Regions from separate parts of the Micromonospora sp. CNZ295 genome, predicted to be linked through region 2. Evidence: predicted binding sites of a transcription regulator. Region 2 holds the regulator's gene; each other region holds the start of a gene.
What was found. The regulator HrcA, encoded in region 2, represses chaperone genes, less so after heat shock. The targets are predictions, from matches to a motif close to GGTTNGCACNCTCNNNNNGAGNGTGCNAACC.
Positions count from the first base shown of each region.

Region 1 (7,971 bases), 5.6 Mb from region 2:
GAGTCGCCGAGCCCCCGGGTGTACGGCGAGACGGCCGCCGCCGACGGCAAGGCGGCCTTCGAGGCGTACCTGGGTGGCGACTTCCCCCTCGACCAGCCCGGTGACGGGAGCACCGTCGCCACCGAGGCCAGCCCGTTCGGGGTCGACCTGGGCGTCCGCTACCCGCACGCGGCGGCCGACCAGCTCGTCGGGGCGGCGACCGCCGCACTGCCCGCCTGGCGGGACGCCGGCCCGCAGGTCCGGGTGGGCGTCTGCCTGGAGATCCTGGACCGCCTGCACAAGAACGTCTTCGAGCTGGCCAACGCGGTGCAGTTCACCAGCGGCCAGGCGTTCGTGATGGCCTTCCAGGCCGGTGGGGCGCACGCCCTGGACCGGGCGCTGGAGGCGCTGGCGTACGCGTACGCGGAGATGAGCCGGCACCCGGGGACGGCCGGCTGGGAGAAGGCGGCGGGCAAGGGCGACCCGCTGCGGATGACCAAGACCTTCCACGTGGTGCCGCGCGGTGTCGCGCTGGTGATCGGGTGCAACACGTTCCCGACCTGGAACTCGTACCCGGGGCTCTTCGCCTCCCTGGTCACCGGCAACCCGGTCGTGGTCAAGCCGCACCCGCGCGCGGTGCTGCCGCTGGCGGTCACGGTGAAGTACGCCCGTCAGGTGCTCGCCGAAGCCGGCTTCGACCCGAACCTGGTGCAGCTCGCCGCGGAGGCCCCGGGCGAGAAGCTCGCGTCGACGCTGGCCCTGCACCCGTCCGTGAAGATCGTGGACTTCACCGGCTCCACCGAGTACGGCGACTGGCTGGAGGCCAACGCCCGGCAGGCGCAGGTCTACACCGAGAAGGCCGGCCTGAACACCGTGGTGGTCGACTCGACCGACGACTTCGCCGGGATGTGCCGCAACCTGGGCTTCACGCTCACCCTGTACAGCGGGCAGATGTGCACCACCTCGCAGAACATCCTGATCCCCCGGAACGGCATCGCGACCGACCAGGGCCACAAGAGCTTCGACGAGGTGGCCGCCGGCATCGCGGGCGCGGTCGGCAAGCTCACCGCCGACCCGGCGCGCGGGGTCGAGCTGACCGGCGCGATCGTCAACGACGGGGTGCTGGAGCGCCTCGACGAGGTGACCAAGGTCGGTGAGCCGGTGCTGGAGTCCCGTACCGTCGAGCACCCGGCCTTCCCCGGCGCGGTGGTGCGGACGCCGACCATCGTCAAGCTGGACGCCGGTGACACCGCCACCTACTCCCGCGAGTGGTTCGGGCCGATCTCGTTCGCCATCGCGACCGACTCGACCGAGCACAGCCTGGAGGTCCTGCGCTCCACGGTGGGCGAGAAGGGCGCGCTGACCGCCGCGGTCTACTCGACCGACGAGGCGGTGCTGGACGCGGCCGAGGCGGCGGCGATCGAGGTCGGCGTGCACCTGTCGGCCAACCTGACCGGCGGCGTGTTCGTGAACCAGTCGGCGGCCTTCTCCGACTTCCACGGCAGCGGCGCCAACGCGGCCGCCAACGCCGCTCTCACCGACGGCGCGTACGTCGCGAACCGGTTCCGCGTCGTCCAGAGCCGCCGCCACGTCTGAGGTGGCACGGAGGGTCCCTTCTCAACGCCTGGTGCTTGGGAAGGGGCCCCGGTTCACCCGAGGGGCACTCAGGCCGGGCGGCGCATCTGGAGTTCGGTGAGGGTCGGCACCGTCGGGTGCGGGACGCGCACGCCGGTGTCGACGAAGCCCAGCCGCTGGTACGCCCGGTAGGCCCGGTCGTTGCCGACCACGACCTCCAGCATCAGTTCGGGCCGACCGCAGGCGCGCGACCAGCCGGCGACCGCCTCGATCAGGTCGGCGAGCAGCCCGCTGCCCCGCCAGGACGGGGTGACGTAGACGGCGTACACGACGGTGAGTCCCGGCTCCTCCGGTGCCACCGTGCCGCCGGCGTGCCCGACCAGCCGGCCACCGCCCGGATCCGCGATGAACTGCGCTGTCCGGGTGCCCGACGAGGTGTACGCGACGCGCGCGGCGAACTCGGCGTGCGGCCGGGCGGCCGCGTCGGCGATGGTCTCCAGGAACGCCAGCGGTGCGTCGGCGAGCATCTCCAGCCGCAGGGCCCGCATCCGCGCGGCGTCCGCCGGTCGGACCCGCCGGACCTGCGCCCGCCGCACCGCGACCTGCCCCGGGTCGGGCACACCCGGAGTACTCGCCATCCCGCATGCCTACCACAGCGACGACGAGCAATGTGGATCGCTCGGAATATGCCCGATTTGTGGTCGTGCGCCGCCGTCACGCCTCGTGTAGCGTGCGATTTCGGTCACCGATTCAGCGGCCGTCGCCGATCGCCGAACCGGTGCCGCCCCGCGGGCCGGAGCGCCGGTCGCGGCGGGGTGAGTGAGACGCCGCGCAGAGTGAGGAAGTGCACCGTGGCACAGGGCACCGTGAAGTGGTTCAACGCCGAAAAGGGCTACGGCTTCATCGCCGTCGACGGCGGCCAGGACGTCTTCGTCCACTTCTCCGCCATCGAGATGGACGGCTACAAGGCGCTGGACGACGGCCAGCGGGTGGAGTTCGAGATCGCCCAGGGCCAGAAGGGTCCCCAGGCCGAGCGGGTGCGCGTCATCGCCTGAGCGGCCCTCGGCTCCGCCGCGGAGCCGACCGACGACGGCGGTGCTCCCGCGAAGCATGGCCGGCCGGGGGTGCGGTGCCGGCACCGCACCAGGGAAGATCATGAACCGTTCCAGCCGTCGCTGAGGAGGGTTCAGTGTCCGACCAGCCACCCCCGACCGTGCCGTCTCCGCCGCCGGATGATCCGGATCCGACGTCCGGTGCCGTACCGCCTCCGGCGGCTCCCTCCGGCCCGTCCGGTGCCGCACCGCCCTACCCCTGGCACCCGACGGGCCCGCAGCCGGGTGGGTCTTCCTGGGACCCGGCCGCTGCGCAGCCGGGTGGCCACTCCTGGGACCCGGTCGCCCCACCGCGGCCGGGAGCCGCGGCATGGGGTGCGGCCGGGCCGTGGCAGCCGGGCGCACCGGTGTGGCCCGGGCAGGCCTTCGCCGGCTGGTCCGCGGCCGGGTTCGACCCGGCGGACCCGCTGGTCCCCCCGCCCGGGGCCGGTCTGGCTGGCTGGTTCGACCGGTGCACCGGAGCGGTCCGGCGCGGCTGGAGCCTGCTGCTGCCGATCCTGCTGCTGACCCAGGTGCTGCCGGCCGTCCTGATCGGGCTCCTGACGTACGCGGTCGACCCGTCCGCCGAGTGGGACGCGGCCCTGGCCGAGGACTCGGCCGCGCTGCCCGACGGGTTCGTGGGGGACCTGGTCACCCTGTTCGGGATCGCCCTCGTCGGCGCGGTGCTCGTCGGCCTGGTGCAGAGCATCGGCTGGGCGGCGGGCACCTGGGTGATCGCCCGCCAGGCGGCCGGCGAGCCGGTCGACCTGGGCGCGGCGCTCCGCTACGGTCTGCGCCGCGCGCCGGGCCTGTGGGGCTGGACGTTGCTGATCGGCCTGCTGGTCGCCGTTGGCGTGTGCTTCTGTGTGCTCCCCGGCATCTACCTCGCGTTCGCCCTGAGCCTGGCCGGCCCGATCTACCTCTTCGAGCGGCAGGCCCCGATCGCCCGCTCCTTCCGGATGTTCCACGACCGCCTCGGGCTGGTGCTCGGCCGGGTGGCCCTGATCGCCGCCGTGGTGATCGTCGTGTCGGTGCTGGCCGGCGCGCTGGAGGGCGTGGCCACCCTGCCGTTCGGCACCGCGCCCCTGGAGTCGCCGGGGACGGCCGTCGGGTTCCTCCTCGTGCTGGTGATCACCCAGTTGCTGCCCCTCCCGGCCTACCTGGCCCAGCAGGTCGGGCTGGTCGTGACGTACGCGGAGCAGCGCGCCCACGAGCAGCCGGTGAACGCCACGCGGCTGGCGGCCGAACTCGGCTGACGGGGGCGATCGTGCTTGCACTCGGCAAGGGAGAGTGCTAAACAAGTCATTGGCACTCGCAGACCGTGAGTGCCAATGGTCGGGGCGGTAGGGCCACGGCCGCACGGGCGTCAGGAGGCGCGGGTGCGGCACATGGCCGGTCGTCGCGGGCTATCCGGCCCGGCCTGCGGACGTCGTCGTCGCCAGGTGGCGACGTCCCAAGGTGCGTACACCAGACGGCCCATCCGGGGCACACCCTCGGGTGGCCCGTGAGTGTCCAGGAGGACAACGCCGTATGGCCAAGATGATCGCGTTCGACGAGGAGGCTCGCCGCGGCCTCGAGCGGGGCATGAACCAGCTCGCCGACGCCGTGAAGGTGACCCTCGGCCCCAAGGGCCGCAACGTCGTGCTCGAGAAGAAGTGGGGCGCCCCCACCATCACCAACGATGGTGTGAGCATCGCCAAGGAGATCGAGCTCGAGGACCCGTACGAGAAGATCGGCGCCGAGCTGGTCAAGGAGGTCGCGAAGAAGACCGACGACGTCGCCGGTGACGGCACGACGACGGCGACCGTCCTGGCCCAGGCCCTGGTTCGCGAGGGCCTGCGCAACGTGGCCGCCGGTGCCAACCCGATGGCCCTGAAGCGGGGCATCGAGGCCGCGGTCACGAGCGTCTCGGAGGAGCTGCTGAAGCTCGCCAAGGACGTCGAGACCAAGGAGCAGATCGCCTCCACCGCCTCCATCTCCGCTGGTGACACCAGCGTCGGTGAGATCATCGCCGAGGCGATGGACAAGGTCGGCAAGGAAGGCGTCATCACCGTCGAAGAGAGCAACACCTTCGGCCTGGAGCTTGAGCTCACCGAGGGTATGCGCTTCGACAAGGGCTACATCTCCGCCTACTTCATGACCGACCCGGAGCGTATGGAGGCCGTCTTCGACGACCCGTACATCCTGATCGTCAACAGCAAGATCTCCTCGGTGAAGGACCTGCTCCCGATCCTGGAGAAGGTCATGCAGTCGGGCAAGCCGCTGCTGATCATCGCCGAGGACCTGGAGGGCGAGGCCCTCGCCACCCTGGTGGTCAACAAGGTCCGGGGCACCTTCAAGTCGGTCGCCGTCAAGGCGCCGGGCTTCGGTGACCGCCGCAAGGCCATGCTGACCGACATCGCCATCCTCACCGGTGGCCAGGTCATCAGCGAGGAGGTCGGCCTCAAGCTGGACGCCGTCGGCCTCGACATGCTGGGCCGCGCCCGCAAGGTCGTGGTGACCAAGGACGAGACCACCATCGTCGACGGTGCCGGCGACGCCGAGCAGATCCAGGGCCGGGTCAACCAGATCCGGGCCGAGATCGAGAAGAGCGACTCCGACTACGACCGCGAGAAGCTGCAGGAGCGGCTGGCCAAGCTGGCCGGCGGCGTCGCGGTGATCAAGGTCGGCGCGGCCACCGAGGTCGAGCTGAAGGAGCGCAAGCACCGCATCGAGGACGCCGTCCGCAACGCGAAGGCCGCCGTCGAGGAGGGCATCGTCCCGGGTGGTGGCGTCGCGCTGGTGCAGGCCGGCAAGACCGCCTTCGACAAGCTGGACCTGACCGGTGACGAGGCGACCGGCGCCCAGATCGTCAAGATCGCGCTGGACGCTCCGCTGCGGCAGATCGCCGTCAACGCCGGCCTCGAGGGTGGCGTCGTCGTCGAGCACGTCCGCAACATCGAGGCGGGTCACGGCCTGAACGCCGCGACCGGCGAGTACGTGGACCTGATGGCCGCGGGCATCATCGACCCGGCCAAGGTGACCCGGTCGGCGCTGCAGAACGCGTCGTCGATCGCGGCGCTCTTCCTCACCACCGAGGCCGTCGTGGCGGACAAGCCGGAGAAGACCCCGGCCGCCCCGGCTGGCCCGGGTGGCGGGGACATGGACTTCTGAGTCCAGCTCCACGACACCGGGAGGGGCGGGCCGCGTCAGCGGTCCGCCCCTTTCGGGTCTCTCCTACGTCGGCAGCGGCCGTTGGTTGCGCCGCTTCTGCGTCCGGTCGTACGGCTGCCGCACCTGTACCGGCTCGTCCACCACCGCCACCGGTTCGTCGTCCGGCGGCTCGTCGGCGCCGTCCATCTCTGCCCGCTGCTCGGCGTCGCCGAAGTCGATGCGGTCGAAGGGCAGCGGCCCGGTCCGTTCGTCGTCCGTGGTCATGGTGCCTCCTCTACCGAAACGGTAGGGGGCGTCGATGGGCGACGCGGGCGAATGACGCTATCAGGTGATCTATCCTATTCGCCCGTTATCGATCCCCGAGCGTCCTCCGGTACAGGAAGAACACCCGCTCGATCCGGGCGCCCGCGCTGCCCGAGTAGAACCCGACCGGGCCCACCCAGCCGATCTGCGCCGCCGTGATCCCGGCCGCACGCTGGTCGGCCAGACAGCGGCGGAGCAGCACGCCGCCGATCCCCGACCCCTCGGCGGCGGGTGCCGTACCCATCGGGCCGAACCAGCTCGGCCGCGACGAACCCCAGGCGGCGAAGCCCAGCACCGCGCCGTCGCGCTCGGCGAGGTGGCAGCCGGCCCGGTCGCGGCCGACCGAGCCGGCCAGCTCCGCGTCCCAGGTGCCGCCGAACACCGACCGGGCGAAGTCCGCCAAAGCCGGCAGGTCCGCCGGCTCCGCGCGGCGTACCGTCACGCCCTGGCCGGCCAGCCGCTGCTCCGCCGGCGCGGTCGTGCGCAGGGCCGGGCTCTCGTCGTACGACAGGTCGGCCGTCATGTTCCAGGCCGTGCGGTCCTGCGTGTAGCCGAGCGCCTGCGCCGCGCAGACCGCCGGCGTGTAGCGCACGTCGATGCCCGGCCAGGCGTAGTGCGGCGGGTTCCCCGCCAGCAGCACCTCGGTCGCCCCGAGCGCGGCGAGCCGCTCCTCGGCGTACGCCAGCAGCGCCCGACCGACGCCGCGCCGCCGGTACGCCGGGTCCACCGCCACCAGGTCCACGTGCCCCTGCGCGCCGTCGCGGCCGGAGAGCGAGGCGATCAGCACGCCGGTGAGGAGACCGTCCCGGTACGCGCCCAGCGGGACCAGCGGCCGGTCGGCGGCGGCGCGGGCCCAGAGCACGTCCACGATGGCCGGTGCCTCGGCCGCGTCCTCGGGCAGGTCCAGCGCCCGGCCGCACAGCTCCAGCACGGCGGGCAGCTCGTCCGCGGTCAGCTCGACGATCTCCACGTCCATGGACGCCGACCCTAGATCACCGGGGCGCTTCTGTTAAGAAGGGGCCCATTTACCGCCGGAGGCGTCAGGAAGGGGCCCTTCCTTTCACCCCCGGGCGGCGCGGACGGCCGCGTACGCGTCGACGAGGCCGGCGCCGGCGAGGTTCCGCTCGTCGCCGCACGCTCCGGTGCCGACCGGGACCGGCCCGGCGGTCTCCGCCAGGATCCGTCGAGTCGTGGCCAGGTCACCGACCAGCGCCGGGTTGGCCGACCACATCAGCGCGGCCACGCCCGCCACTTGCGGGGTCGCCATCGACGTGCCGCTGAGTTCGCCGTACCCGCCGCCCGGCAGCGCGCTGAGCACGTCGGCGCCGGGAGCGACCAGGTCGGGCTTGGCCGCGCCGCCGGGCGCCGGCCCGCGCGAGGAGAAGTCGGTCACCCGGCGCTGCCGGTCGACCGCGCCGACGGTCAGCACGTCCGGGTACGGCGCCGGTGGGTCGTCGATCGAGCCGCAGTGCGGACCGGTGTTGCCGGCGGCCGCCACCACCAGGATGCCGGCGGCGTCCAGCGCGTCGGTGGCCGGCCGCAGCACCCGGGGGTCGCAGCCCTCGAGCGCCGGGCAGCCCCACGAGTTGGTGAGGATGTCCGGCGCGCGCTGCGGGCGGCCGTCGGTGAACGGGTCGCCGCCTGGTGGGAAGGGCGCCAACATGAACTGGAGGCAGTCCAGATAGTAGGCCGGGTTGCCGAGGTTGCGGCCCAGGTTGACGCAGCCGGTCCAGGAGGCGCCGGGGGCCACCCCGACACCGCCGCGGCCGACGGCGCTGCCCAGCGTGTGGGTGCCGTGCCCGCCCCCGTCGGTGGGGACCGGGGAGCCGTCCCAGGGGTCGTACCACGAGTCGTCACCACCCCGGAAGCC
Region 1 covers NZ_SHKZ01000001.1:642,478-650,448, reverse strand. The annotation lists gene paaN (phenylacetic acid degradation protein PaaN) at 1-1,575, shown strand, start outside; gene EV376_RS03030 (GNAT family N-acetyltransferase) at 1,644-2,192, opposite strand; gene EV376_RS03025 (cold-shock protein) at 2,406-2,609, shown strand; gene EV376_RS03020 (hypothetical protein) at 3,014-3,901, shown strand; gene groL (chaperonin GroEL) at 4,176-5,798, shown strand; gene EV376_RS03010 (hypothetical protein) at 5,862-6,062, opposite strand; gene EV376_RS03005 (GNAT family N-acetyltransferase) at 6,148-7,077, opposite strand; gene EV376_RS03000 (S8 family serine peptidase) at 7,162-7,971, opposite strand, start outside.
Region 1: the regulator HrcA is predicted to act here: its motif matches at 3,949-3,979, upstream of groL (chaperonin GroEL).

Region 2 (7,971 bases):
GAAGTCGGTCGGCGGCTCCGGGCGTGCCTCGTCGGAGTACGCGTCGACCAGGAACCCGGTGGCGGCCCGCCGGCCGGGGCTCACCGTGGTGGTGGTCAGCCCCAGCGGGATCAGCACCCGCTCGGTCAGCACCTCCGCCCAGGTGCCGCCGCGCAACTGCCCGACCAGCCGGCCGAGCAGCGCCAGGCCGAGGTTGGAGTAGTGGTAGCGCCGGCCCGGCGGCAGCACCCGCTCCGCCTTCGCCAGGTCGGCCAGCAACTGGTCCGCGTCCGGGGCGCGCAGGGTGTCCCAGACGTCACCGTACGGTTCCCGCTGCAGGCCGGCGGTGTGCGACAGCAGCCGGCGTACGGTGAGGTCCCCGTGCGCCGGCAGGTCCAGGTGCCGGCTCAGCGGGTCGTCCAGGTCGAGCAGGCCGTCGTCGCGGCACTGCAGGACCAGGACGGCCGTGAAGGTCTTGGTCACCGAGCCGATCCGGAACCGGGTCTGCGGGTCCAGGGCGGTGTCGTTGCCGGTCCAACCGACCGTGGACGTCCACAGCGGCCGGTCGGCGCGGTGCAGGGCCGCCGAGATCGCCGGGATCCGCGCCTGCGCCTGGACCTGCCGGACCAGCCGGTCCAGCCGGTCACCCACCGCCGTCACGCGAGGTCCCGGGCCAGCATCGGGCCGAGCGGCGCGCCGCCGAGCAGGTGCGCGTGGACGTGGAAGACCTCCTGCCCGCCGTACGCCCCGGTGTTGAACATGAGCCGGAAGCCGTCCCCGAGCAGGCCCTCGTCCTCGGCCACGGCGGCCGCGGTGGCGAGCACCGCACCGGCGAGCCCCGGGTCGCCCTGCGCGAGGGTGGCCACGTCGGCGTAGTGCTCCTTCGGGATCACCAGCACGTGCACCGGCGCCTTCGGGTCGATGTCCCGGAAGGCGAGGGTGGTCTCGGTCTCCCGGACGACGGTGGCCGGGATCTCCCCGGCGACGATGCGGCAGAACAGGCAGTCAGGTGTGCTCACCGGGGCAGTGTAAGGAAGGGCCCTTCCGGACGCCTCCGGTAGCGGAAGGCTCCCCGGTCAACACCGCCGACGGCGCTGCGGCAGGATGGCCGGCGTGACTTCACGGGCGGTACTGGTGACGGGGGCCTCGCGGGGCATCGGGCGGGCGGTGGCGCGGATGTTCGCCGCGGGCGGCGACCTGGTGGCGATCCACCACCGGGACTCGGCCGCGGCGGCCGACCAGGTCCGCGCCGAGCTGCCCGGCGACGGCCACCTGGTGGTCCGCGCCGACCTCACCGACCCGGACGCGGTCCGCGCCATGGTGGACGAGGCCGCGACCCGCCTGGGCGGGCTGGATGTGCTGGTCAACAACGCCGGCGTGTACGGCGAGCGGGACGACCCCCACCCGGTCTTCGGCGCCTCCTACGAGGAGTGGCGGGCACGCTGGCGGCGGGTGGTGGAGACGAACCTGACCGGCGCCGCCAACGTCACCTGGTGCGCGGCGCAGCACATGCGGGAGCGGGGCGGCCGGGTCGTCAACGTCTCGTCGCGGGGCGCGTTCCGGGGCGAGCCGGAGCAGCCGGCGTACGGGGCGAGCAAGGCGGGCCTGAACGCGCTGGGCCAGTCGTTGGCGGTCGCCCTGGCGCCGTACGGCATCGCCGTCGCCACGGTGGCGCCCGGCTTCGTCGAGACCGACATGACCACCGAGCACCTGAGCGGCGAACCGGGCGCCGCGATCCGCGCCCAGTCCCCCTTCAACCGGGTGGCCCGGCCGGAGGAGATCGCCGCGGCGGTGCACTGGCTGGCGAGTCCCGCCGCGGAGTGGGCCTCCGGCACGATCGTGGACCTGAACGGCGCCAGCTACCTCCGCACCTGAGCAGGGGCAGGTCACCAGCGGGACAGGCGGGTGGAGAGGACGGACAGGGCCGCCACGCCGGCCGTCGAGGTACGCAGCACCGACGGGCCGAGGCGGACCGGGCGGGCGCCGGCCTCCCGGAACGCGTCCAGCTCGCGGTCCGCGATGCCCCCCTCCGGGCCGACCACCAGCACGATCTCACCGGTCGCCGGCAGCGCCACCGTCGCCAGCCGCTCGTCGGCCTCCTCGTGGAGGACGAACGCGGCGTCCGCCCCGGCGAGCCGGCGAACCACCCGGTTCGTCGACTCGTCCGGCGAACCGGCGATCACCGGGAGCCAGGGCCGACGGGCCTGCTTGGCCGCCTCGCGTGCGGTGACCACCCACTTCTCCCGCGCCCGTACGCCCCGGTCACCGCGCCACAGGGCGATCGACCGTTCGGCCGCCCAGGGCACGATCTCGTCCACCCCCACCTCGGTCATCGCCTGCACGGCCAGCTCGCCACGGTCCCCCTTGGCGATGCCCTGCACCACCACCAGGCGCGGGACGGGCGCGTCGACGTACCCGCGGGAGGTGATCTCGAGATCGAGGGTGGCCTTGCCGACGGCGGTGACCTCCGCGGCGGCCGTGCCGCCCCGCCCGTCGGCGAGCAGCAGTCGCTCGCCCGGCCGGAGTCGCTGCACGGTCGCGGCGTGCCGCCCCTCCGGGCCGTCGAGGGTCATCGCATCGGCGGTGGGCAGCGACTCGACGAGGAACAGCGGCGCGGACACGATCACCAGGCTATCGGCCCGGCGGTGGACCGGGGCCGTCAGCCCGAAGCCGCCCACCCGAGCCGGCGGGCCGGAGCCGCCGGCCGTCAGGCGTGGCCGTTGAAGGCGTCGCGCATCCGGGAGAAGAAGCCGCCCTGCTTGGTCAGCTCGGCGACCTCCTCGCCCCGGGTACGCGCGAACTCGCGCAGCATCTTCTCCTGCTCGGCGTCGAGCTTGGTGGGCGTACGCACGTCGAGGTGGACGTAGAGGTCGCCGCGCCCGGTGCCGCGCAGGTGCGGTACGCCGCGGGCGCGCAGCCGCAGGGTGCTGCCCGGCTGGGTGCCGGGCTTGACGTCGACCGGCTCCTCGCTGTCCAGCGTCTTGATGGTGAGGCGGGTGCCGAGCGCCGCTGCCGTCATCGGGACGGTCACCCGGCAGTGCAGGTCGTCGCCCTTGCGGGAGAAGACGTCGTGCGGCCGCTCGTGGATCTCGACGTAGAGGTCGCCGGCCGTGCCGCCACCCGGGCCGACCTCGCCCTGCTGGGCCAGCCGGATCCGCATGCCGTCCTCGACGCCCGCCGGGATCTTGACGGTCAGCGAGCGGCGGGTGCGCACCCGGCCGTCACCGGCGCAGGTCGGGCAGGGGTGCGGGATCGTCGTGCCGTAGCCCTGGCAGACGGTGCACGGCCGGGCCGACACGACCTGCCCGAGGAAGGTGCGCTGCACGGACTGGACCTCGCCGCGGCCGCCGCACGCCTCACAGGTCGCCAGGTGGGTGCCGGCCGCGGTGCCGGCGCCGGAGCAGGTGGTGCAGAGGACGGCGGTGTCGACGGTGATCGGCGCCTCGACGCCGAACGCGGTCTCGTGCAGGTCCAGCTCGAGGCGGAGGATCGCGTCGGCCCCCGGCCGGGTACGCGGGCGCGGTCCCCGGGCGCCGCCGGCGGCGCCCCCGAAGAACGCGTCCATGATGTCCTGGAAGCCGACGAACGGGCCGGCTCCGCCGGGACCCCCCGGACCGCCCGCGCCCCCACCGCCCGGCGCGAGGGGATCGCCGCCGAGGTCGACGATCTGCCGTTTCCGATCGTCGGAGAGAACCTCGTACGCGGCGTTGATGTCCTTGAACTTCTCCTGCGCCTCCGGGTCCGGATTGACGTCCGGGTGGTACTTGCGCGCGAGCTTGCGGTAGGCGCGCTTGATGTCGTCGTCGGAGGCGTCCCGGCTCACGCCGAGGATGCCGTAGTAGTCCCTGGCCACTGCGTTCCGTGTCCTCATGTTCGTCTCGCGTTGCGCCGGCCGCCGGCCCGAACCGGCCGGACGGTACTGCCTAGTTCTGGGCCAGCAGGTCGCCCACGTAGCGTGCCACGGCCCGCACCGTGGCGATGGTGCCGGGGTAGTCCATCCGGGTCGGGCCCAGCACCCCGAGACCGCCGACGATGGTGGCCCCGGGGCCGTAGCCGGTGCTCACCACCGACGCGGCCCGGAGGTTGTCGATCTCGTTCTCGTCGCCGATGCGGACCCGCATGGTGCTCGGCTCGACCTCGCCGATGAGTTTGAGGAGGACGACCTCCTCCTCGAGCGCCTCCAGGATGGGACGGAGCGACCCCTGGAAGTCGAGGAGGCCACCCCGGGCGAGGTTGGCGGTGCCGGCCAGCGCGATCCGCTCCTCGTGCCGCTCGACCAGGGTCTCCAGCAGCACCGTGGAGAGGGTGGTCATGGCGGGGCGCAGCTCGGCCGTGGCCTCGTCGACCAGCGCCTGCACCAGGGGCGGCGTCTCGGACAGCCGGGTGCCCACCAGCTTCTCGTTGACCAGCCGGCGCAGGTCGGTCACGTCGTCGGCGCGGATCGGCCCCGGCAGCTCGACGAGGCGCTGCTCGACGCGACCGGTGTCGGCGATCATGACGAGCATGAGCCGGGTGGTGGAGATGGGCACCAGTTCCAGGTGACGCACCGAGGAGCGGGCCAGCGACGGGTACTGCACGACGGCGACCTGCCGGGTCAGCTGGGCCAGCAGCCGGACGGTGCGGTGCACCACGTCGTCGAGGTCGACCGCGCCGACCAGGAAGCGCTCGATGGCCCGGCGCTCGGCCGGGCTGAGCGGCTTGACGCGGGACAGCCGGTCCACGAAGAGCCGGTAGCCCCGGTCGGTGGGGACCCGGCCGGCGCTGGTGTGCGGCTGCCGGATGAAGCCCTCCTCCTCGAGCACCGCCATGTCGTTGCGGACGGTCGCCGGGGAGACGCCGAGCTGGTGGCGCTCGACCAGGGCCTTGCTGCCGACCGGCTCCTGCGTGGCGACGTAGTCCTCGACGATCGCGCGCAGCACCGCGAGCTTGCGGTCGTCGAGACCCATCCTCCCCACCTCCTGTCGCGCGTCGGCCGCCGGCTGCCCGGGCGGAGCCTGGCACTCGACTGTAGCGAGTGCCAGTCTACGTCGGCGGGCCCGTCACCGCGATGATCAACGACGGGCGAATGGCGCGCCAGGGCACCCCGGCGTTACCGCGCCAGGGCCGATCAGCCGGAGATCCGGGTCGGTGTCGCTCTGGTGCGCGCTTGTGGGCTGCCCCTACCGTGATCCTCATGACTGAACCACCTCGCCCTCCCGGCAGCGGAGAGCCGGGCCCCCAGGGCCCCGACGACCCCACCACGCCACTGTCCGGCCAGCCCGGCAGCGGCGGCTATCCCCCGCCCGGTGGCTATCCGCCACCCACCGGTGACACTCCGCCGCCGGGTGGCTATCCCCCGCCCGGCGGCTACCCGCCCCCCGGCGCCGGCTACCCCACCGGCGGCGCGTACGGTCCGCCGGCCGGCTACGCCAACAACGAGGACAAGACCTGGGCGCTCGTCGCGCACTTCGGCGGCGCGCTCGGCGCGTTGATCAGCTTCGGCCCGCTCGGTTTCGTCGCCCCGCTGATCGCGTACCTGGCCCGCGGCAACCAGTCGCCGGCGGTCCGGGCCCACGCCCTCGCGGCGCTGAACTTCCAGATCGTCTGGTCGCTCATCGCCTTCGTGCTGCTCTTCGTGAGCTGGTGCCTGCTCTTCCTGCCCAGCGTCGCCGTCGTGGTGATCCAGATCGTGTTCGGCATCATCGCCGGCCTGCGGGCGAACGAGGGCACCCTGTACCGCTACCCGATGTCCGCGAGCTTCATCAAGTGAGCCCGACCGGCCGCTCCCCCGGCCGGTCGGCACCGCTCGCGCTCACCCCGGGCGGGTGAGCCGGGCGGGGGGGGCGGTCACGGCAGCAGGTCGCGCACCACGGCGTCGGCGAGCAGCCGGCCGCGCAGGGTCAGCACGGCGCGGCCGGCGGCGAACTCCGCCCTGTCGAGCAGGCCGGTCGCCCGCGCCCGCTCGGCGCCGGCGCGACCGGGCGGGTCGAGCACCTCCAGCGGCAGGCCGGAGGCGAGCCGCACCCGCAGCATCACGTCCTCCATGTGCGCCTCGTCGGCGGTCAGCACCTCCCGGGCCAGACCGGGGGACTCCCCGGCGGCCAGCCGCTTCGCGTACGCCGTGGGGTGCTTCACGTTCCACCAGCGCACGCCGCCGACGTGGCTGTGCGCCCCCGGGCCGAGGCCCCACCAGTCCCCGCCGGTCCAGTAGAGCAGGTTGTGGCGGCAGCGGGCGGCCGGCGTCCGCGCCCAGTTGGAGACCTCGTACCAGGAGAAGCCGGCCGCGCCGAGGGCGGCCTCCGCGGCCAGGTAGCGGTCCGCGGCGACGTCGTCGGACGGGTACGCCAGCTCGCCGCGGCGCATCCGGGCCGCGAGCCGGGTGCCCTCCTCCACGATCAGGGCGTACGCGCTGACGTGGTCCACCCCGGCGGCGACCACCTGATCGAGCGAGGCGGCGAAGTCCTCCGCGCGCTCCCCCGGCGTGCCGTAGATCAGGTCCAGGTTGACGTGCGCGAAGCCGGCGTCGCGGGCCTCCCGCGCGGCGGCGACGGCCCGGCCGGCGCTGTGCCTCCGGTCCAGGATCGCCAGCACCCCCGGCGACACGGACTGCATGCCCAGCGAGATCCGCGTGTAGCCGGCGGCCCGCAGCGCGGCGAGCGACTCCGGGGTGACCGACTCCGGGTTGGCCTCGGTGGTCACCTCGGCGTCCGGGGCCAGCCCGAACGTCCGGTCGATGCCGTCGAGGATCCGCGCCAGATCGGCGGCGGGGAGCAGGGTGGGGGTGCCGCCGCCGACGAAGACCGTGTCGACCCGGGGCGGCGGGCTGTCCCGCAGCACCCGCGCCGCGAGCGCCAGCTCGGCGAGCACGGTGTCGGCGTACTCCTCCCGGCTGGCGCCGCCGCCCAGCTCCGCTGCCGTGTACGTGTTGAAGTCGCAGTAGCCGCAGCGGCTGGCGCAGAACGGGACGTGGACGTACACGCCGAAGCCGCGCGCGCCGACCGAGGTGCGGGCGGTGGCGGGCAGCGAACCGTCGGCGGGGACGATCTCGCCTGCTGGAAGGACGCCGGGCATGGCCACTAGTGTGCCCTTCCATGACCTCTCCCGACGCGCTCGTGCGGGTCGCCACGGCCCGCGGGGTGACCACCCTCACCCTGGACAGCCCGCACAACCGCAACGCGCTCTCCACGCCGCTGATGACGCAGCTGCTCGACGGCCTCGCCACGGCGGTCGCCGACGACGCCGTACGCGTGGTCGTGCTGGACCACACCGGCCCGGTCTTCTGCTCGGGGGCCGACCTGAAGGAGACCGCCGCCGCGTACGCCAGCGGGACCGTGCCCGCCGGGATGCTCGGCGACGTGCTCGCGGCGGTCTGGGAGTGCCCGAAGCCGGTGATGGCGCGGGTGGCCGGGCCGGCCCGGGCCGGCGGGCTGGGGCTGATCGCGGCGGCCGACCTGGCGGTCTGCGCCCAGGAGGCGACGTTCGCGTTCACCGAGGTCCGGATCGGGGTGATCCCGGCCGTGATCTCGGCGACCGTGCTGCCCCGGCTGCACCCGCGCGCCGCCGCCGAGCTGTACCTCACCGGGGACACCTTCGACGGGCGGCGGGCCGCCGACATCGGCCTGGTCACGGCCGCCGTACCGGCGGCGGAGCTGGACGCCGCGGTGGCCCGGTACCGCGACTCGCTGGTCCGGGGCGCCCCGGGCGCGCTGGCCGGGACGAAGGGGCTGCTGCGCCGCCCGGCGTCGACGGACCTGCGGGCCGAGATCGCCGACCTGGCCGCTTTGTCCACCGGATACTTCCTCTCCGACGAGGGTCGGGAGGGCGTCCTGGCGTTCCGGGAGAAGCGCCCGGCGAGCTGGGTGCCGGCCGAGTAACCGGTTTCCGTCCGGACGGCGCGGGAACGTCGGAACCGCCCGGACGGTTCCGGCACGACGGCCCGGCGGACCGTCCGGAACCGGTCGGACGACCCGCGGGGCGCAACGGGGACGTACGCTTGTCGAACTGTCGAACAGG
Region 2 covers NZ_SHKZ01000001.1:6,218,515-6,226,485, forward strand. The annotation lists gene EV376_RS28915 (serine hydrolase domain-containing protein) at 1-639, opposite strand, end outside; gene EV376_RS28920 (histidine triad nucleotide-binding protein) at 636-998, opposite strand; gene EV376_RS28925 (SDR family oxidoreductase) at 1,093-1,854, shown strand; gene EV376_RS28930 (16S rRNA (uracil(1498)-N(3))-methyltransferase) at 1,866-2,600, opposite strand; gene dnaJ (molecular chaperone DnaJ) at 2,687-3,832, opposite strand; gene hrcA (heat-inducible transcriptional repressor HrcA) at 3,903-4,925, opposite strand; gene EV376_RS28945 (DUF4870 domain-containing protein) at 5,153-5,728, shown strand; gene hemW (radical SAM family heme chaperone HemW) at 5,806-7,029, opposite strand; gene EV376_RS28955 (enoyl-CoA hydratase-related protein) at 7,050-7,832, shown strand.

Region 3 (7,971 bases), 5.9 Mb from region 2:
ACCTTCTGGACCACGACGTAGCCGTCGTGGCCGGCGTTCTGCGCGATCCAGCGCAGCGGCTCGACCAGCGCCTTGCGCACGATCGAGACGCCCACCTTCTCGTCACCGGTGAAGCCCAGGTCGTCGTCGAGCGCCGGAAGGATCTGGGCCAGGGCGGCGCCGCCGCCGGGGACCGTACCCTCCTCGACCGCGGCCTTGGTCGCGGCGATGGCGTCCTCGATGCGGTGCTTGCGCTCCTTCATCTCGACCTCGGTCGCCGCGCCCACCTTGATGACGGCGATGCCGCCGGAGAGCTTGGCCAGCCGCTCGGAGAGCTTCTCCCGGTCCCACTCGGAGTCCGAGGCCTCGATCTCCTTGCGGATCTGGGCGACCCGGTCGGCGACGTCGGAGGCCTGGCCGCCGCCGTCGACGATCGTGGTGTTCTCCTTGTCGACCACGACGCGCCGGGCGGTGCCGAGCACCTCGAGGCCGACCTGGTCGAGCTTGTAGCCCAGCTCGGGCGCGATCAGCTCGGCACCGGTGAGGATCGCCATGTCCTGCAGCATCGCCTTGCGGCGATCACCGAAGCCCGGGGCCTTCACCGCGCAGACCTTGATGGTCTTGCGCAGCGAGTTGACCACCAGGGTGGACAGGGCCTGGCCCTCGACGTCCTCGGCGATGATGAGCAGCGGCTTGCTGTTCTGCAGGACCTTCTCCAGCAGCGGCAGCAGCTCCTCGATCGCCGAGACCTTCTGCGTGGTGATCAGGATGTACGGGTCCTCCAGGACCGCCTCCTGCGCCTCCACGTCGGTGACGAAGTTCGGCGAGATGAAGCCCTTGTCGAACTGGAGACCCTCGGTCACCTCCAGCTCGGTGGCGAGGGTGGAGCCCTCCTCGACGGTGATGACGCCGTCGCGGCCGACCTTCTCCATCGCCTCGGCGATCAGCTCGCCGATCGTCGCGTCCTGCGCGGAGACGGTCGCCACGTGGGCGACCGCCGCCTTGTCGGACACCTCGACGGCCTTGCCGAGCAGCGACTCGGAGACCTTGGCGGCCGCCGCGTCGATGCCCCGCTTGAGGCCGGTCGGGTTGGCGCCGGCCGCGACGTTGCGCAGGCCCTCGCGGACCATCGCCTGGGCCAGCACGGTCGCGGTGGTGGTCCCGTCGCCGGCGACGTCGTTGGTCTTGGTCGCCACCTCCTTGACCAGCTGCGCGCCGAGGTTCTCGTACGGGTTGGTGAGCTCGATCTCCTTGGCGATCGTGACGCCGTCGTTGGTGATCGTGGGCGCACCAAACTTCTTGTCCAGGACGACGTTGCGCCCGCGGGGGCCGAGGGTGACCTTGACCGCGTCCGCGAGGGCGTTGACACCGTGCTCGAGCAGGTGCCGCGCGTCGTCCGAGAAGCTCAGGATCTTCGCCATGAATGTCCCTTCAGAGCAACGTCGCCCCGGCCCGGCGAGCCGGACCGGGGCAACGACACTGCTCGGTTGCTTACTTCTCGATGACCGCGAGGACGTCGCGGGCGGAGAGCACCAGGTACTCCTCGCCGGCGTACTTGACCTCGGTGCCGCCGTACTTCGAGTAGAGGACGGTGTCGCCGACCTTGACGTCGATCGGCACGCGGTTGCCCTTGTCGTCGATCCGGCCCGGGCCGACAGCGAGGACGGTGCCCTCCTGCGGCTTCTCCTTGGCGGTGTCGGGGATCACGATGCCCGACGCCGTGGTGGTCTCAGCCTCGTTCGCCTGGACCACGATCCGGTCCTCGAGCGGCTTGATCGCAACCTTGGTCGCGGTAGTCACGGGCATACCCTCCTGGGGTACTGGTTTCGTTACCGGTCGGACATGCCGACCAGTGTCAATCTGCCACATGCCACCGGGCGGGGCCGTCGTCGCGGGTGCCGGTCCGCCTGGCGTCAACCCCCGGACGCAGCGCCCGGAGATTGGCACCCTCAGGGTGAGAGTGCTAATCGCAGGTTATTCCTCGGCTAGCACTCCGTCAAGGAGAGTGCCAGCGAGACACCCGGCGCGTCGCCACTGTCCCGCCACTCTTCACCGCAACACGCCGGCATTCGCTTCCATCGTGCGTGATCAGGCGCCTACGTTCCGGCATCGACCGGAACACGGGGGGCGACGCATGACCGGGGTACCGACACTGGGCTTCCTGCGCGACCAGTTGCGCCGGGCCCGCCAGGCGCGCGGGTTCAGCCAGGAGGAGCTGGGCAAGCTGATCAACTACTCCTCGTCCGCGATCAGCGCGGTCGAGGTCGGCCAGAAGCCGCTCAGCCCGGACTACCTGGCCCGGGTCGACACGGTGCTGGAGACCGGCGGTCTTCGTCGGCCTGCTGGAGCTGATCCGGCTGCACGCCGCACCGGACTGGTTCCGCCCGTGGGAGGAGGTCGAGCGGGACGCCGTCTCGCTGCGCTGGTACGACCCGGCGGTGATCCCCGGCCTGCTCCAGACCGAGGCGTACGCGCGGGCGATACTCCGGGCCGGTCCGTCGCTGACCGACGACGAGATCGAGGAGCGGGTCCTGAGCCGGCTGGCCCGGCAGAGCGTACTCACCCGCGACGCGCCGCCGCTGCTCGTCGCGGTGCTCGACGAGGCGGCGCTGCGCCGGCAGGTCGGTGATCGGGTGACCATGCGCGAGCAGCTCGCCCACCTGCTGACCGTTGGCGCCCAGCCGCACGTCCAGGTGCGGATCGTCCCGGCCGAAACCCCGTGGCACGTCGGGCTCAACGGGCCTTTCATCCTGGCCCGGCTCACCGAGGGCACCGAGCTGGCGCACCTCGACAACCAGCTCCGGGGCCACACCGTGGACGGCCCGAACGACCTTGCCAGCCTGGGACGGCGTTGGGAGACTGTGGCCGGTGAGGCGCTGCCGCGCCGGCAGTCCGCCCGCCTGATCGAGGAAGTGGCGACGTCATGGACCTGACCCGCGCCGCCTGGCGCACGTCCACCCGCAGCAACAGCAACGGCGGCGCCTGCGTCGAGGTCGCCGACAACCTGCCCGGCGTGGTCGCCGTGCGGGACAGCAAGGACCGGGCCGGCCCGGTGCTCGCCTTCACCCCGGAGAGCTGGCGGGCCTTCGTCGCCGCCTGCCCGACACCTCGCTGACATCACACTCGTCGGGGGCCATGCTGCGCCGGCCCCGGGCCGTCCCGTCCGGGACCGGCCGGAAGAATGGCCGGGTGGACCTGGAACAGCTGACGGAGCTGCGTACCCCCGAGGGGTTGGCCGCGCTCGCGGCGGCGGCCGAGGTGGCCGGCGGCGACCCGCTGGCCGCGGCGGCGGCGCTCCGCTCGGCCGGGGTGCCGGCCCGGCTGGCCGCGGCGGCCCTCACCCAGGCCGAGCTGCGCCGGCGGGCGGTGGGCAAGTTCGGCGCCGCGGCCGCCGGCATGTTCTTCACGAGGGCCGGCCTCGAGCAGGCCACCCGGAGGGTGGTCGCCGGACGCCGCGCCGAGCGGCTCCGCGCCGCCGGGGTGACCACCCTGGCCGACCTCGGCTGCGGGCTCGGCGCGGACGGGATCGCCGCCGCCCGCGCCGGCATCCGGGTGTACGGCGTGGAGGCCGACCCGGTGACCGCCGCGCTGGCCGCCGCGAACGCCGGGGCGACCGGGCTGGCCGACCGGTTCACCGTGGCGACCGGGGACGCGACCGGCTTCGACGTGTCCCGGCTCGACGCGGTCTTCTGCGACCCCGCCCGCCGGAAGTCGGGCCGGCGGGTCTTCGACCCGAACGCCTACTCGCCACCGTGGGGCTTCGTGGTCGGGCTCGCCGAGCGGGTGCCGCGCACGGTGGTGAAGGTGGCGCCCGGCCTGGACCACGCGCTGATCCCGGCAGGCGCGGAGGCGGAGTGGGTCAGCGTCGACGGCGACCTGGTGGAGGCCACGCTCTGGTGCGGGGCGCTGGCCCGGGTCCCCCGCCGCGCGACCGTGTTGGAGGAAGGGCCCCTCGTTGACGCCGCCGGTACAGCAGGGCACCCCTCGCACACCCCGACCGCGCACGAGCTGACCGGTTCCGGGGCGGTCGAGGCCCCGGTCGGGCCGGTACGGCGGTACGTGTACGACCCGGACCCGGCCGTGGTCCGCGCCCACCTCGTCGCCGAACTGGCCGGCGAACTCGACGCCAACCTGGCCGACCCGACCATCGCCTACCTGTACGCCGACACCCCGGCGCCGACACCGTTCGCCCGCTGCCTGGAGATCACCGATGTGCTGCCGTTCTCCCTGAAACGGCTGCGCGCCCTGCTGCGCGAGCGCCGGGTCGGCCGGGTGGAGATCCTGAAGCGCGGCTCGGCCCTCGACCCGGAGAAGCTGCGCCGTGACCTGAAACTCGCCGGCGACCAGCCCGCCAGCCTGATCCTGACCCGCGTGACCAACACCCCGACGGTCCTCCTAGCCCGACCCACGTCCCACTAGTTGATCATGAAGTTATTGCCACGACACGCCCCGGTGCCCACGTCGATAACTTCATGATCGACGCGGAGACAGGCGGAGACAGGCGGAGACACGCGGAGGCGGGCGGGAGGCGGTGGCGCTAGGTTGGCGGGCGTGGCGGGACAGGGGACGCCGGCGACCGCGTTGCTGGCGAAGCGGAGGGTTGCCCACCGTACGCATCCGTACGACGTCTCCGCGGCCGCCCCGAACTACGGGGCGCTGGTCGCGGCGGCCCTCGACGTGCCGGCGGAACGGGTGTTCAAGTCGCTGGTGACCGAGGTGGACGGCGTGCTGACCGTCGCCGTGGTCCCGGTGACCGGCGAACTGGACCTCAAGGCCCTGGCCGCCGCGGCGGGCGGCAAGCGGGCCGCACTGGCCGACCGGACGGTGGCCGAGCGCGCCACCGGGTACGTCCGGGGCGGCATCAGCCCGCTCGGCCAGCGGAAGCGCCTGCCGACGGTGCTCGACGAGAGCGCGCTGCGCCACGACACCGTGTACGTCTCGGCCGGCCGGCGGGGGCTGCAACTGGAACTGGCCCCGCAGGATCTGGTCATCCTCACCGACGCCTCGACCGCACGGATCGCCTCCTCCTGACCACCCGTGCGCGCGCCGCGGCCCAATCGTGCCGAGGGTCCGCCCGGCCGGGCGACCAGCGCTTATCCGGTTCGCCTGGAGTGCCCGTCGAGAGAGCGCTCGCCGCCACGTGACGCCTGAACTTCAGCGGCGTTGCCGAATTGTTACTGCCCACAACAAACTCGCGACCTCGACGGTCTTGTGCCGGCCGTGGAGCGCGGAATACGTTGCCGGGCACAACAAAACAACCACCATCCCCCACCTTCGAAAGGACCCTGCACATGCGCAAGGGCTTCCTCGCCGCTGCCGCCGCGGGCCTGTTGGCCACCGGCAGCATGGCGGCCTGCGGTGACAACTCCGGCGGCGACCAGGCCGGTGGTAGTGACAAGAAGCCGAAGATCGGCGTGATCCTGCCGGACAGCAAGTCCTCCGCCCGCTGGGAGGGCGCGGACCGCAAGTTCCTGGAGGAGGCTTTCAAGGCCGCCGACGTCGACTACGACATCCAGAACGCCCAGGGCGACAAGTCCCAGTTCTCGACGATCGCCGACCAGATGATCACCAACGGCGCGACCGCCCTGATGATCGTCAACCTGGACTCGGGCACCGGCAAGGCCGTCCTCGACAAGGCCAAGTCGCAGGGCGTCGCCACCATCGACTACGACCGCCTCACCCTCGGCGGCTCCGCCGAGTACTACGTCAGCTTCGACAACGAGGCCGTCGGCAAGCTCCAGGGCGAGGGCCTGGCCAAGTGCCTGACCGACAAGGGCGTCCAGAAGCCGGTCGTGGCATACCTGAACGGCTCCCCCACCGACAACAACGCCACCCTGTTCAAGAACGGGTACGACTCGATCCTCAAGCCGAAGTTCGACGCGGGTGAGTTCGCCAAGGGCCCGGACCAGGCGGTTCCGGACTGGGACAACGCCCAGGCGGGCGTGATCTTCGAGCAGATGCTGACCCAGACCGGCGGCAAGATCGACGGCGTGCTGGCAGCGAACGACGGCCTCGGCAACGCGGCGATCTCGGTGCTGAAGAAGAACAAGCTCAACGGCAAGGTTCCGGTGACCGGCCAGGACGCGACCCCGCAGGGCCTGCAGAACATCCTCGCCGGTGACCAGTGCATGACCGTCTACAAGGCGATCAAGGAGGAGGCCAAGGCGGCCGCCGACCTGGCCATCGCGCTGGCGAAGGGCGAGAAGAAGGAGACCGGGCAGACCGTCAAGGACCCGGAGAGCGGGCGCGACGTCGCCTCCGTCCTGCTCACCCCGAAGCTGATCTACAAGGAGAACGTCAAGGACGTCATCGCCGACGGCTTCGTGACCAAGGACGAGGTCTGCACCAGCGACTTCGCCAAGCTCTGCGCGGACGCCGGCATCAGCTGAACCCCGCCGAGGTGACGCCGCCCGGCACGGGCCACCCCCGTGCCGGGCGGCGTGCCGCCACCATCGACGGGCTGGTGAGACCTCCCGTTCCTGCCTAAGGAGAACCCCGTGTCCGCGACCCCTCTGCTGGAGCTACGCGGGATCGACAAGAGCTTCGGTCCCGTCCAGGTCCTGCGCGACGTCGCCTTCTCCGCTGACCCCGGCGAGGTGACCGCGCTGGTCGGCGACAACGGCGCCGGCAAGTCCACCCTGGTCAAGTGCATCAGCGGCATTTACCCGACCGACGCCGGGGAGTTCCTCTTCGACGGCCGGCCGGTGACCATCCACAGCCCGCGCGACGCCGCCGCGCTCGGCATCGAGGTCGTGTATCAGGACCTCGCGCTCTGCGACAACCTGGACATCGTCCAGAACATGTTCCTCGGCCGGGAGAAGCGCAGCGGCATCGTGCTCGACGAGCCGACCATGGAGCAGATGGCCGCCGAGACGCTCGCCGGGCTCTCCGTCCGCACCGTGAAGTCCCTGCGCCAGCACGTCTCCAGCCTCTCCGGCGGCCAGCGCCAGACCGTCGCCATCGCCAAGGCCGTGCTCTGGAACAGCAAGGTGGTCATCCTCGACGAGCCCACCGCCGCGCTCGGCGTGGCGCAGACCGCCCAGGTGCTCGAACTGGTCCGCCGGCTGGCCGACAACGGCCTGGCCGTGGTGCTCATCTCGCACAACATGAACGACGTCTTCGCCGTGTCGGACCGGATCGCGGCGCTCTACCTCGGCCAGATGGTCGCCCAGGTGAAGACCACCGACATCACCCACGCCCAGGTGGTCGAGCTGATCACCGCCGGCCGGTCCGGCGCGCTCGGCCTCGGCAACGGGCAGCACGACAACGGCGGAGCGCCCGCCACCACCCCGGGAGCCGTCCGATGACCACCACCGCAGTACGCGAGGAGGGACCGGCGGCCGTCACCCCGCCGCCCACCGTCGCCAGCCACGTCCGCAACTACCTGGCCCGGGTCCGCGGTGGCGACCTCGGCTCGCTGCCGGCCGTCATCGGCCTGGTGGTGCTCTGCGTCGTCTTCGCGATCGTGCGGCCGGTCTTCCTGTCGGCCGGCAACTTCGCCAACCTGTTCACCCAGGGCGCCGCGGTCACCGCGATCGCCATGGGCCTGATCTTCGTCCTGCTGCTCGGCGAGATCGACCTCTCCGCCGGCTTCGCCAGCGGCGTCTGCGCGGCCATCCTCGCCAACGTGGTGAGCGTGCTGGGCTACCCCTGGTACGTCGCGGTCCTCGCCGCGCTCGCCACCGGCCTGGTCATCGGCCTGACCCTCGGGTTCCTGGTGGCGAAGGTCGGCATTCCCTCCTTCGTGGTCACCCTCGCCGGCTTCCTGGCCTTCCAGGGCGTGGTCCTGCTGCTGATGAAGGAGGGCACCAACATCTCGATCGGCGACGAGGTCATCATCGCGATCGAGAACCGGTGGGTGCCGCCGCTGATCGGCTGGGTGCTCTTCGCGGTCGCGGTCTCCGGATACGCCGCCGCTCAGCTGCTGGGCTACCGCAACCGCACCGCCCGGGGCCTGGTCACCGAGCCGATCATCGTGGTCTTCGGCCGGAT
Region 3 covers NZ_SHKZ01000001.1:325,266-333,236, forward strand. The annotation lists gene groL (chaperonin GroEL) at 1-1,400, opposite strand, end outside; gene groES (co-chaperone GroES) at 1,471-1,785, opposite strand; partial or broken gene EV376_RS30640 (helix-turn-helix domain-containing protein) at 2,114-2,254, shown strand; gene EV376_RS30645 (DUF5753 domain-containing protein) at 2,418-2,912, shown strand; gene EV376_RS01465 (DUF397 domain-containing protein) at 2,903-3,094, shown strand; gene EV376_RS01470 (class I SAM-dependent methyltransferase) at 3,169-4,398, shown strand; gene ybaK (Cys-tRNA(Pro) deacylase) at 4,531-5,010, shown strand; gene EV376_RS01485 (substrate-binding domain-containing protein) at 5,271-6,368, shown strand; gene EV376_RS01490 (ATP-binding cassette domain-containing protein) at 6,477-7,286, shown strand; gene EV376_RS01495 (ABC transporter permease subunit) at 7,283-7,971, shown strand, end outside.
Region 3: the regulator HrcA is predicted to act here: its motif matches at 1,918-1,948, upstream of groES (co-chaperone GroES).